Regions from separate parts of the Actinomadura fulvescens genome, predicted to be linked through region 3. Evidence: riboswitches for the same ligand, from Rfam matches in the RefSeq annotation. Region 3 holds a riboswitch; each other region holds the start of a gene.
The links. Region 3 has a riboswitch for cyclic di-AMP ahead of ABD333_RS04000 (CHAP domain-containing protein). Riboswitches for the same ligand answer to the same signal wherever they lie in the genome.

Region 1 (3,930 bases), on a different contig from region 3:
TGCCGTCCTTGCCTGTTTCCTGGGGTAAGGGCGAGTTTTTACTGACAGCGCCGGGGCATTATTGGTGACGTTCGGTACTTATTCACTCACAGAACGTGATTGGAGAAACTTGTGAAGCGTCTCCTCATGCTGGCGGCCACCTGTGCCGCCGCAGCAACCGCCGGCCTTGCCGGCGCCGGGCCGGCCACTGCCGACCCGGGCGTCCCGGGCTGGCTGTGCAAGGAGAAGGGCGGCTCGGTCCTGCCCGTCGGAGATGACTACGTCTGCTACGGCGGTTACTTCAACGGTGAACCGGTCCACAAGTACAAGGACAAGGGCTGGGACAAGAAGAAGGACAAGCACGACGACTGAGCAATAACGCCGCGCCTCGCCGCAGGTGGTGCCGGATGCCTGTCCACCCCGGCACCACCTGCACGTGCGTGGAGCCCCGGCGACCCGCCGGGCCCGGCCGCCGACCGGGCCCGGCAACGCCGCCCGCACCCCGCGCCGCCCGCACCGCACCCGCACAGCGCTTCGGCTGTACCGCGCCTCACCACCTGCGCCCCGCGCCAGCTCCATCTGCGCTCGTCGCGTCCACACCACACCGCCCGCATGCCGCGCCGTCTGCACACCGCGCCTGCACTACGCGCCGTCTGCGTGCCGCGCGTCTGCGTGCCGCGCCGCCCGCACCGCGCCCGCACAGCGCTTCGGCTGTGTCGCGCGTCCACCTGCGCCCGCGCTGGCTTCGTCTGCGCTCGTCGCGTCCACGCGGCGTCGCGTCCACACCGCACCGCGCGCATGTCGCGCTGTCAGCACACCGCGCCTGCACTACGCGCCGTCTGCGTGCCGCGCGTCTGCGTGCCGCGCCGCCCGCACCGCGCCCGCACAGCGCTTCGGCTGTGTCGCGCGTCCACCTGCGCCCGCGCTGGCTTCGTCTGCGCTCGTCGCCTCCACGCGGCGTCGCGTCCACACCGCACCGCCCGCATGCCGCGCCGTCTGCACACCGCACCGTCCGCGCACCGCACCGTCCCACCGCGTCCACACCGCGTCTGATCACGCGCGTCCGCACCGCACCCGCATCGTGCTTCGCCTGTGCCGTGCCTCAGCCACGCTGCGTCGCGCTGTCCACGCCGCGTCTGCACCACGTCGACATCGCACCCGCAGTGCACCCGCGCCGCGTCTGCAGCACGGCGCTTCCACACCGCGCTTCGCTTGTGCTGTGCTACCCGTTCACCCACGCCGCGCTTCGGGTGTGCGGCCCTCACGTCGAGCTGCGGGCGGGGTCTCCGGCTATGCCGGACGTCTTGCCGTGCTTTCGGATGTGTGCGGGGAGCTTGCTAGAAGACTGAGATGTGTACGTGGTCGTAGTGGTTGGCGGTTACGCCGCCTCGGTTGCTCATGGAGTTCCAGCCGGGGCTGCGCATGTCGTAGATGCGCTGGCGCCAGATCACGTACTTGATGCCTAGCTTGCTGGCGTTGGCGATGGCGTACGCGGCGGTGCGGTCGCCCAGGGTTTGGGCGCTGCCGGTGGCCATTCGGCCTCCGGTGGTGACCATGAAGTCGCAGGCGTGGCCGGTGCCGTGGTCTTGGGGGTCGCCGGTGGAGCGTACGCAGCCGATGGTCGGGTACGGGCCGAACTCCACGTCCAGGATGTCGTGGACCTTTTTCATCCGGGGCGTGACGCCGTTCATGCCGACGCTGGGCGACTCGGGCTTGTACTTCTTCAGGAGGGCCTTGACGCGCGCCTTCTCCTTGAGCAGATCCTTGATCTGCTTCTCCAGTTGCTTGATCTTATTCTGGGCCTCGGTCCGGGCCTGTTCCTGTTGCGCGACGAGTTGCTGGATCTGGCGGACCTTGGCGGCCTGGTTCTGGGCTACGTGGCTGACCAGTGAGGCGTTGTTGAGGTACGTGGAGGGGTCGTCGTCGGCCAGCACGGCCACGGAGGGGTCGGCGCCGCCCGTCATGTACTGGGAGGCGGCGATCTGGGCGACCAGCCCGCGTGCCACGGCCAGATCCTGCTTGAGGTCCTGGGCCTTCTTGAGGGCCTCCCTGACCTCGTGCTGGGTGTCCTTCAGCTTGGCCAGGTCGCCGCCGTACGCTTTGTCCAGCTTCTCGATCTGGTCGTTCAGCCTGCTCACGCGGCCGCTGTCGCCGGGATCGGCCTGCGCCGCCGGACCGGTGACCGTGGCGCTCGCCACCAACGGCACGACGCCGGCCACGGCCACAAGGGCGAGCCGTACGCGGCGCCAGCGGGTGGAGGTCGGGGTCTCCACGTATCTCCTCTCCTCGATCGCCTACCGGGTTAGCTGACGGGTTCGGGCTAGAGGTCGCCCTACCGGATCCGCTGGCTGCGAATCCGGATTCACCCCGGTCGGGTCGTCCGACATGTGGGTCCCCGGCTCCCGCGTGGCATCGCGCGGGACTCGGCGGGTTCGGCCAGACTGCCCGTCTAGCCGAGGCGAGTCACCGACCGAATGCCAATGAGCTGGAAAGAACGTTCGTTGCCTCGCCAAGATTAAACCCCTGGCGGGGCTGCGGTGCCCGCCGGTCCCGGAAGCGGGGCGCCACATGGAAGCCGGGCCATCTTATGTGAGCCGGTTCACACTCTCACCTTGAAAAGAAGCTTGTTCGGCGTGCCGTTGCGCAGACCCTTGATACGCCCTTGGGTCGCGTTGGTCTTCAGCCACCGTTCGATTTGGGCGAAGCTCGCCTTGGGTCGGCTCACCAGGAACATCGCGGCCACACCGGACACGTACGGAGCCGCCATCGAAGTGCCGTCGAGTACCTCGCGACCGTTGCCCGGCCAGGTGGAGGGCACGCCCACGCCCGGCGCGTTGATGTCCACGCACTTGCCGTAGTTGGAGAAGTCCGCGCGGCGGTCGGAGGCGTTGGTCGCGCCGACCGTCACGACCCCGGCGGCGCCGGCGGGAGAGGTGTGGCACGCCGGCTTGTCGTCGTTGCCGGCAGCGACGGCGACGAAGACACCGGAACGGGAGAGGTTGGCGACGGCGGTGTTGAGCGCCGGGGACTTCGGGCCGCCGACCGAGATGTTGGCGACCGCGGGCTTGACGGCGTGGCCGCGCAGCCATCTGACGGCGGCCACGACGTTGGACATCGGGCCCGTGCCGTCGCAGCCCAGCACCCGCAGCGCACGGAGCTTGACCTTCTTGGCGACGCCGTACCGCTTCGACCCGATGATGCCCGCGACGTGCGTGCCGTGGCCGTTGCAGTCGGCGCCGTTCGGGTACTGCGCGGCCTTCCAGACGATCGACGCCCGCCCCTCGAACTGGGGATGCTTGACGTCGATCCCGGTGTCGATCACGTACGCGTGGATGCCGCGGGCGACGCTGTTGTACCGGTAGGAGCCGGAGAGCGGGCGCTTGCGCTGGTCGATCCGGTCCAGGCCCCACGGCAGCGGCCGGCGCTGGGTGCCGCCCTCACTGATCTTGACGATCTGGTCCTGCTCGATCGCGACCACGCGGCTGTCGCGGCGGAGCTTGTCGAGCTGGGTGGAGTCGAGCTTGGCGGCGAAGCCGTTGAGCACGCCGTCGAATCGTTCCACCGCGGCGGCCTTGACCTGCTGAGCGGCCGCTGCGGTCGAGGCGCCGTCCTTCAGGGTGACGATGTACTTGCCCGGAATCGGCGTGCCCTCTGCGGCGGTGACCTGAACGAGGGCCGAGTGGTCGGGGTCGGCAAGCACGGGGAACACGGCGGCCGTGGCGGCGCAGGACACGACCGCGCCGGTGATCAGCAGCCTTCGGGGGACAGCCCGCACGAGGGACTCCTTCTGTCGCGGCCACGAGCGGGGGCACGGGCGGTGCGACCATGATCCAGGGGGAACCGACAAGGGGGTACCTTATTGGATGCGTCCCGATATCTGCAGCTAGACCAGACAATTCGGTCGAGCTCGGGCGGCGTCTCCTCGATCAGGCCTTTCTGAGCTTGCCCTGG
Region 2 (3,930 bases), on a different contig from region 3:
GCGCCGATGCCCCGGCCGCAGCCGGTGCCGCTGGAGCCGGGGCAGGAGGCACCGCGGTTCCTGCTCGACGTTCACCTCGGCACGCTGGCCCGCAGGCTGCGGCTGCTCGGCCTCGACACCGCCTACCACAACGACATGGACGACCCGGCGCTGGTCGTGCAGGCGAACGAGGAGCGGCGCGTCCTGCTGACCCAGGACCGCGGCCTTCTGCGGCGGCGGGCGCTGTGGCTCGGCGCGTACGTGCGCGGCTCACGGCCCGACGACCAGCTGAGCGACGTGCTCGACCGGTTCGCCCCCGCGCTGCGGCCCTGGACGCGCTGCACCGCCTGCAACGGCGTGCTCGTCGCCGTCGGCAAGGCGGAGATCGAGGCGCAGGTCAAGGCGGGTACGCTCCGTAACTACGACGTGTACGGGCGCTGCGGCGACTGCGGCCAGGTCTACTGGCGCGGGGCCCACGGCGGGCATCTGGAGGAGATCGTCGAGAGGGCCTCCCGGACCGTCGCGGCGGCCGGAGCCTGAGCCCGGCGGCCGGAGAGGTGATGACCATCAACGTTGTCGTAGGTGCCGCGATCATCCGGGACGGCCGCCTGCTCGCCGCCCAGCGGGCCGAGCCCGCCGAGCTGGCGGGCGGCTGGGAGTTCCCCGGCGGCAAGGTCGACCCGGGCGAGTCCGATGAGGACGCGCTGGTCCGCGAGTGCCACGAGGAGCTGGACGCCAAGGTCGCGCTCGGTGAACGCGTCGGCGGCGACTGGCCGCTCGGCACCGGGAGCGTCCTGCGCGTCTGGACGGCCGAGATCGTCGAGGGCGAGCCGTCGGCCCTGGAGCACCTGGCGCTGCGCTGGCTGGGCCTGGACGAGCTCCACGAGGTGGAGTGGCTGCCCGGTGACCTCCCGGTCGTCGAGGCCGTCACCGCCTACCTCCGCTGACGTCCCGCCGCCGCTGACGTCCGGCGCCCGGCGTCCGGCGTCCGGCGTCCGCCGGCGGCGCTCGCGTGGGCGTTCAGGTCAGGAGACGCGGTTGGCCCCGGCGTAGTCCGAACGCTCGGAAAGCTTGGAGATCTTGACCACGTCGCCGGTCTGCGGGGCGTGCAGGTAGTGGCCGCCGCCCACGTAGATGCCCATGTGGTGGAGATCGCCGCCGAAGTAGACCAGGTCACCGGCGCGCAGCTCGCCCTTGCCGACCTTGCTGCCGAGGTCGTAGAGATCGCCGGTGTAGTGCGGGAGGCCGGACTTGCCGACCTTCGCGTACGCCCACACGACCAGGCCCGAGCAGTCGAAGCTGTTCGGGCCGGCGGCCGCCCACACGTACGGGCTGCCGAGCTTGGTGAGGGCCTTGCGCGTCATCTTGGCGGGCAGGTCGGAGCCCTTGATCACGGCGGTGTACCCGGACGTGGGGTCCTTGACCCGGGTGGTCGTCAGCTTGTCCAGCTGCTCGGTGACCTCGTCCACCTTGGCCTTGGCGGCCGACCTGGCCTTCCCGGCGTGGGCGGCGGCCTGCCGAGCGGCGGCGTTCTTGGCCTGCGCGTCCCGCTGGGCCTTGGTGGCCTGGTCGATCCGCGCCTGCAGCGCGTTCACGACGGAGGCCTGGTTCTGGGCCAGGTACGCCGAGGCGGCCAGCCCTTCGGTGCCGCCGCCGGAGGCGGCCATCAGGTCCGGGCCGCCGGTCATGTAGTTGTTGGCGGCGAAGCGGCTGAGCTGCTCACGGGCGGGAGCGGCCTGGGCCGCCAGGGCGGCGGCCTGCCGGGTGGCGTCAGTCAGGGCGTTCTTTGCCTTGCCGAGCTCGACCCGGGCCTTGTTGTACTGCTCGGTCAGCCTCTCGGCCTCGGTGTTGAGGGCGTCCAGCTTCTTGCGCAGCTCGCTCTCGGTGGGCTTCCCGGTGGAGGTCGGCTTCCCGGTCGAGCGGGGATCCGGTGTCGGGGCCGCGGGCGCGAGGGCGGCGGCCCGTCCGGGAACGGCTGGAGCTGCCTGTGCGGGGGCGATGGCGGTGCCGATCGCGATCACCGCGGCGGCGGAGGCCGTGGCGGCGACGGGCACGACGAAACGGCGCCACTGGGGGTCCGGTACCAAACCGGGGTTCTCCTCTCCTCGTCCGCCTACCGGGTTAGCTGACGGGCTCGGGCCAGGAGTCGCCCTACCGCGTCGCGCGGACGCGGATTCGCCCCGGGGGTTGGGTCCCCGGCTCCCCGTGAGGGGACTCGGCGGTCCGGCCGCCGCCCTGGGCAGGACGTCGAGCGGCCGGAATTCGCAGGAGCGTACAAAGGAATGGCAAATTACGCCAAACCGGACACCGTGGCGTCCAAGTGATCAGGAGACCTTCACCACACCCGCGGCGACTTCCGCATCGCTCGCGACGGCCTTCAGATCTCCACCTCCGGGCCATGATTGGCGTGGTGGGGACCAGGGCCGCCACCCCATGCAAACGGCACGAACAGCGACAATCAGGGCGTAGAGTACGAGGCTTGCCCGGAGATCGGCCGGGACGGGGCGACGCGGCACGTAGAATCGGAGAGGCCGCACGTCTGCGGCGATCTCCAATCCTTCACCCAAGCGAGTTCGCATGCCCTTCTCCACGCGCGATGACCTGCGGAACGTCGCGATCGTCGCCCATGTCGACCACGGCAAGACCACGCTGGTCGACGCCATGCTCTGGCAGTCCGGCGCCTTCCGCGAGAACCAGGACGTCGATGATCGCGTCATGGACTCCAACGACCTGGAGCGCGAGAAGGGCATCACCATCCTGGCCAAGAACACCGCGGTCCGGCACAACGGGATGACGATCAACATCATCGACACCCCGGGCCACGCGGACTTCGGCGGGGAGGTCGAGCGCGGCCTGTCCATGGTCGACGGCGTCGTCCTGCTGGTGGACGCCAGCGAGGGTCCCCTCCCCCAGACCCGGTTCGTGCTGCGCAAGGCCCTGGAGGCCCGGCTGCCGGTGATCCTGGTCGTCAACAAGACCGACCGGCCCGACGCGCGCATCGACGAGGTCGTGGACGAGACCTACGAGCTGTTCATGGACCTCGACGCCGAAGAGGACCAGATCGAGTTCCCGATCGTCTTCGCCTCCGGCCGCTCCGGGCGGGCCTCGCTCAACAAGCCGGGCAACGGCGAGCAGCCCGACAGCGAGGACCTGGAGCCGCTGTTCGAGGTCATCAAGAACACGATCCCGGCACCCTCGTTCGACCCGGACGCCCCGCTCCAGGCGCACGTCACCAACCTGGACGCCTCCAGCTACCTCGGCCGGATCGCGCTCTGCCGCATGTACGCGGGCACGATCAAGAAGGGCCAGCAGGTCGCCTGGTGCCGCCACGACGGCAGCATCGAGCGGGTCAAGATCACTGAACTGCTGATGACGGACGCGCTGGAGCGCAAGCCCGCCGACCAGGCCGGCCCCGGCGACATCATCGCGATCGCCGGCATTCCGGAGATCATGATCGGTGACACCATCGCCGACCCCGACGACCCTCGCCCGCTGCCGCTGATCACGGTGGACGAGCCGGCGATCTCCATGACCATCGGTATCAACACCAGCCCGATGGCCGGCCGGGAGAAGGGCACCAAGGTCACCGCCCGCATGGTCAAGGACCGCATCGAACGCGAACTGGTCGGCAACGTGTCCATCCGCGTGCTGCCGACCGAGCGTCCCGACACCTGGGAGGTCCAGGGCCGCGGCGAGCTCGCCCTGGCCATCCTCGTCGAGAACATGCGCCGCGAGTCCTACGAGCTGACCGTCGGCAAGCCCCAGGTGGTCGCCAAGGAGATCGACGGCAAGAAGCACGAGCCGGTCGAGCGGCTCACCGTCGACATCCCCGAGGAGCACCTGGGCGCGGTCACGCAGCTCATGGCGGTCCGCAAGGGCCGCATGGAGCAGATGACCAACCACGGCACCGGCTGGATCCGGATGGAGTTCCTGGTCCCGGCGCGCGGGCTG
Region 3 (3,930 bases):
GGCACCGGCGGTGGCGGCTCCGGCGGCAGCTACAAGGGCCCGGCGAGCGGCTCGGCGCGCGTCGCTCTCAACTTCGCCTACAGCAAGCTCGGCACGCCCTACCAGTACGGCGGCACCGGGCCGAGGTACGACTGCTCCGGCCTCACCATGAGGGCCTGGGAGGCCGCCGGGGTCAGCATCACCCGGACGACCAACTCGCAGTACGCGGCCACCAAGCGGGTCGCCAAGAGCGACATCCAGCCCGGGGACCTGCTGTTCTTCCGCAGCCTCGGCCACGTCGGCCTGTACGTGGGCAACGGCCAGATGATCCACTCGCCGCGTACGGGCAAGAACGTCGAGATCGTCAGCATCACGTCGGGCTACTACGCCTCGACTTACTACGGCGCTGGGCGGCCCTGACGGGCCCGTGAGCAAGCCCACACGAGGAGCGGACCAGGTCTGACCTGGTCCGTTCTGTTTTGTCGGGGATTTGCATTCGCATGACCTTTTGATACTTTGAGCCCACCTTCGGTGCCTACCAGGCGCCGCAAGGCCCCCGACGCCCCCGGGCGTCACAGGAGGCACGGCACCCCCCAGGTGCCGCTCCCCCGCGCGGCACCTTCCAGGTGCCGCCGCCGGTGCGACGCCCTCCACGCGCCGCACCTGGTCTCCGCCGAACGGAGACCGGCCGGCCCGACCGCACCGTGCGCACGCTCAGCAGGCTCGACGAGCATGGCGTGCATGGCGCCAGCGAGCGCGTCACGGCGGTTCAGTCCAACGGGCTCCGGCCACCGAGCGAACGCCCCTTCGAGGCCGCTCGTCCCAACCAAATCAGCGCCGCGCTTTCGCACGCGGGACACAGGGTCCCGCGCACGGGCCTCATCACGCCCAAGGATCGCCGCGGCAGCGCCGAGTCCGCCATCGCGCGGAGCCGGGGACCCACACATCGGCGGCCCGTCCTGTCCGGACCGGCCCCGACCGGGGTGAATCGGCGCGCCCTCCCTTCGATCCCCTCGAACGGGCGCACCGTAGGGCAACTTCCACGCCCGAACCCGTCAGCTAACCCGGTAGGCGTCTGGAAGAAGGAGATTCCCCTGTCCAGCAACGCTGTCAGCCCCACGATTCGTCGTGTCCGCCTCGCCGGTGGTCTCGTGATCGCCACCGCGGTGGTCACACCCCTGGTGGCGGCGGTCCCGGCCCCCGCCGCCGAAGCGGCCAAGGCCGTACCCGTGGCCAAGGTCGTCAAGCAGGCCAAGAACAAGTCGTGGGCCGAACGCCAGAAACTGGCGCAGAAGGCCCTCAAGGCGGCCCACAAGAAGAAGGGCAAGCCGTACCGCTACGGCGCGGCGGGCCCGAACGCCTTCGACTGCTCCGGCCTGGTCCAGTGGTCCTACCGGAAGGCCGGCGTCAAGCTCCCTCGCGTCACGACCGCCCAGTACCGCGCCGTGAAGAACAAGGTGTCCTGGAGCAAGCTCGCTCCCGGTGACCTCGTCTTCTTCCACGGCAAGGGCCACGTGGGCATGGTGTCCAAGCGCAAGGGGAGCAAGGTGTGGATGATCCACGCCCCCAACTCCGGCAGTCACGTGAAGGTCGTCAAGCTCAACGGCTACCGCAAGAAGACCTTCTCGGGCGCGGTCCGTCCCTACTGATCCCGAATCGGTCCCGCGTCTGAGCGGGACCATCCCCTGACGGGCGCGGCCGTCCTCCCCCGGCGGCCGCGCCCGGTCTCCCCTCCCCTCACCGAAACCCTCAGGTCGTCTTCGACGGCCACCGCCGAATCCGCATCAGCGGAACCGGGGACCCACCGTCGCGGCTGCCCGCGTTCCTCCGTTCCTCAACGGACGGACGCAGCGCGCCCGACATGCCATCCCGCAGCCCCCACCCTCCGCCCATCAGCGGACGGGCTGCGCCCGGCAGACCGTTGCGCAGCCCCACCCTCCACCGGACGGGCTGCGCCCGGCAGTCCCTTTGGGGTGAATCGGCCTCTTCGCAGGCCGTAGGGCAGCTTCCACGCCCGAACCCGTCAGCTAACCCGGTAGGCGGCATGGAAGCCAAGGAGAACCCCCTCGTGGCAGGCAAGCACCGCAAATCCAGCCCCCTGGTCATCACCCTGCGGACCACCGGCGGCATCGTCGCCGGAGCGGCCGTCATCGGCGCGGCCACCGTGACCGCCCAGGCCGCCATCGACGCGGCCCCCGCCGGGACGTCCGTGGCCAAGCCGCCGAGCGCCGCCGCGGCGGCCTCGGTCGGCGCCGAACCGTCGCGCAAGGCCCGCGCCTCGCACAACGTTCCCGAGAAGCTCTCCGGCGACGCGAGCAAGTCCGCCACCGCCCCCAAGGCCGCCACGGCCACGCAGGCGCCGGTCAAGGCCGAGCCGAAGAAGCCCACCGCCGAGGACGCCATCGAACTGGCCAAGTCCCAGGTCGGCATCAGCGAGAACGGCAACGGCGAGACCAAGTTCCAGGACTGGTACATGACCACCGACCGCGCCAAGGAGACCCTGGCGCGCGACGGCGGTGACCTTGAGGGCTACAACGACGCCCAGTGGTGCGACATGTTCGTCTCCTGGATCGGCGAACGGCTCGGCTTCAGCCACGGCATCGGCAGCGACGCCTGGACGGTCGAGCACGCCAAGTGGTTCGAACAGCAGGACCGCTGGGGCGACGAGCCCAGGCCCGGCGCCATCGTCTTCTTCAACTGGGGCGGCTCGGAGAACATCGACGACATCGAGCACGTCGGCATGGTCATCAAGGACAACGGCGACGGCACCGTGCAGACCGTGGAGGGCAACACCTCGGACGCGGTCCTGATCAAGGAGCGGTCGGCCGACCAGATCGTGGGCTACGGCTACCCCGACTACGCGGAATGATCGGCTCGGCGCGGGCCGCGGGGCCGGGTCAATAGGATCGGCCGCATGGAAGACGACCGGCCCGGCTCGGCCCCGGACGACCCGCCCGGCCCGCCGCCGGACGACCGGCCCGGTGGCGTGCCACGCCGCCGGGCCGTCGCGCTGATCGTCCTGGCCGCGACCGCCTGCGCCCTGGCGGCGGCCGGGGTCACCGTCCGCGGGGACGCCTCCCCGCGTGACGCCGCCGCGACGGCCCCGGTCGCGGGCGTCCCCGACACCCGCGCGGTCGAGACCGTCCTCGCCAACCGCGCCGCGGCCGTACGCGAGCACGACCGTGCGCGCTTCCTCGCCACCGTCGCCTCCGCCCCCGCGGCCTACCAGGAGGCGCAGGCCAGGGTCTTCGACAACCTCACCAGGCTGCCGCTGGAGTCCTGGCGTGAACGGTACGAGGCGATCGAGCCGCCGGGCCCCTCCGGCGCCCCCGCCGTGCGGATCAGCCTCCACTACAAGCTGCGCGGCTTCGACCGCGGCCCGGTCGCACGTACCCGGTATCTCACGTTCGCCGCCCGCTCGGGCAGCTGGGTGATCGTCGGCGATGCCGCCGGCCGTGGCCTGCGCGACGAGGCCGAGATCTGGGACGGCGGCCCGCTGACCGTCCGGCGCGGCCGCGGCGGGCTGGTCATCGGGGACGCCCCCGGCCTCGACGGCATCGCCCGGCGCCTGGCCGCGGCCGTGCCCGTCGTGACCGGCGTGGTCGGCTCGGACTGGCCCCGGCGTGCGGTGGCGCTCGTCCCCGCCGATCCGGCCCTGGCGGCGTCCCTGGTCGGCGACACCCAGCACCTCAAGGACATCGCGGCCCTGGCCACGGTGGCGCCCTCGGCGACCGGCGGGCGCGGCGAGGACCGCATCGTCGTCTCGGCGGACACGTTCGGCCGCCTGAACGCCCTCGGCCAGAACGTCGTCCTCACCCACGAACTGACCCATGTGGCCACCGGCGGCGCCCGCGACGGCCGCACGCCGCTGTGGCTCATCGAGGGTTTCGCCGACTACGTCGGCTACCGCGACACCAAGGTGAGCGTACGGTCGGCGGCGCGCGAACTGCA

Region 1: it holds a riboswitch for cyclic di-AMP, as region 3 does, so the genes downstream of both, ABD333_RS32420 (coiled-coil domain-containing protein) here and ABD333_RS04000 (CHAP domain-containing protein) in region 3, are expected to answer to the same signal.
Region 2: it holds a riboswitch for cyclic di-AMP, as region 3 does, so the genes downstream of both, ABD333_RS21095 (C40 family peptidase) here and ABD333_RS04000 (CHAP domain-containing protein) in region 3, are expected to answer to the same signal.

The regions. Positions count from the first base shown of each region.
Region 1 covers NZ_BAAATD010000010.1:119,736-123,665, reverse strand. Annotated here, with positions in the region: gene ABD333_RS32425 (hypothetical protein) at 112-351, shown strand; gene ABD333_RS32420 (coiled-coil domain-containing protein) at 1,317-2,252, opposite strand; cyclic di-AMP (ydaO/yuaA leader) riboswitch at 2,255-2,418, opposite strand; gene ABD333_RS32415 (S8 family peptidase) at 2,579-3,754, opposite strand; gene ABD333_RS32410 (serine/threonine protein kinase) at 3,906-3,930, opposite strand, start outside.
Region 2 covers NZ_BAAATD010000005.1:436,972-440,901, forward strand. Annotated here, with positions in the region: gene ABD333_RS21085 (Mut7-C RNAse domain-containing protein) at 1-519, shown strand, start outside; gene ABD333_RS21090 ((deoxy)nucleoside triphosphate pyrophosphohydrolase) at 540-926, shown strand; gene ABD333_RS21095 (C40 family peptidase) at 1,005-2,066, opposite strand; cyclic di-AMP (ydaO/yuaA leader) riboswitch at 2,074-2,210, opposite strand; gene typA (translational GTPase TypA) at 2,557-3,930, shown strand, end outside.
Region 3 covers NZ_BAAATD010000001.1:853,186-857,115, reverse strand. Annotated here, with positions in the region: gene ABD333_RS04010 (C40 family peptidase) at 1-399, shown strand, start outside; cyclic di-AMP (ydaO/yuaA leader) riboswitch at 877-1,069, shown strand; gene ABD333_RS04005 (C40 family peptidase) at 1,131-1,628, shown strand; cyclic di-AMP (ydaO/yuaA leader) riboswitch at 1,909-2,036, shown strand; gene ABD333_RS04000 (CHAP domain-containing protein) at 2,048-2,848, shown strand; gene ABD333_RS03995 (hypothetical protein) at 2,894-3,930, shown strand, end outside.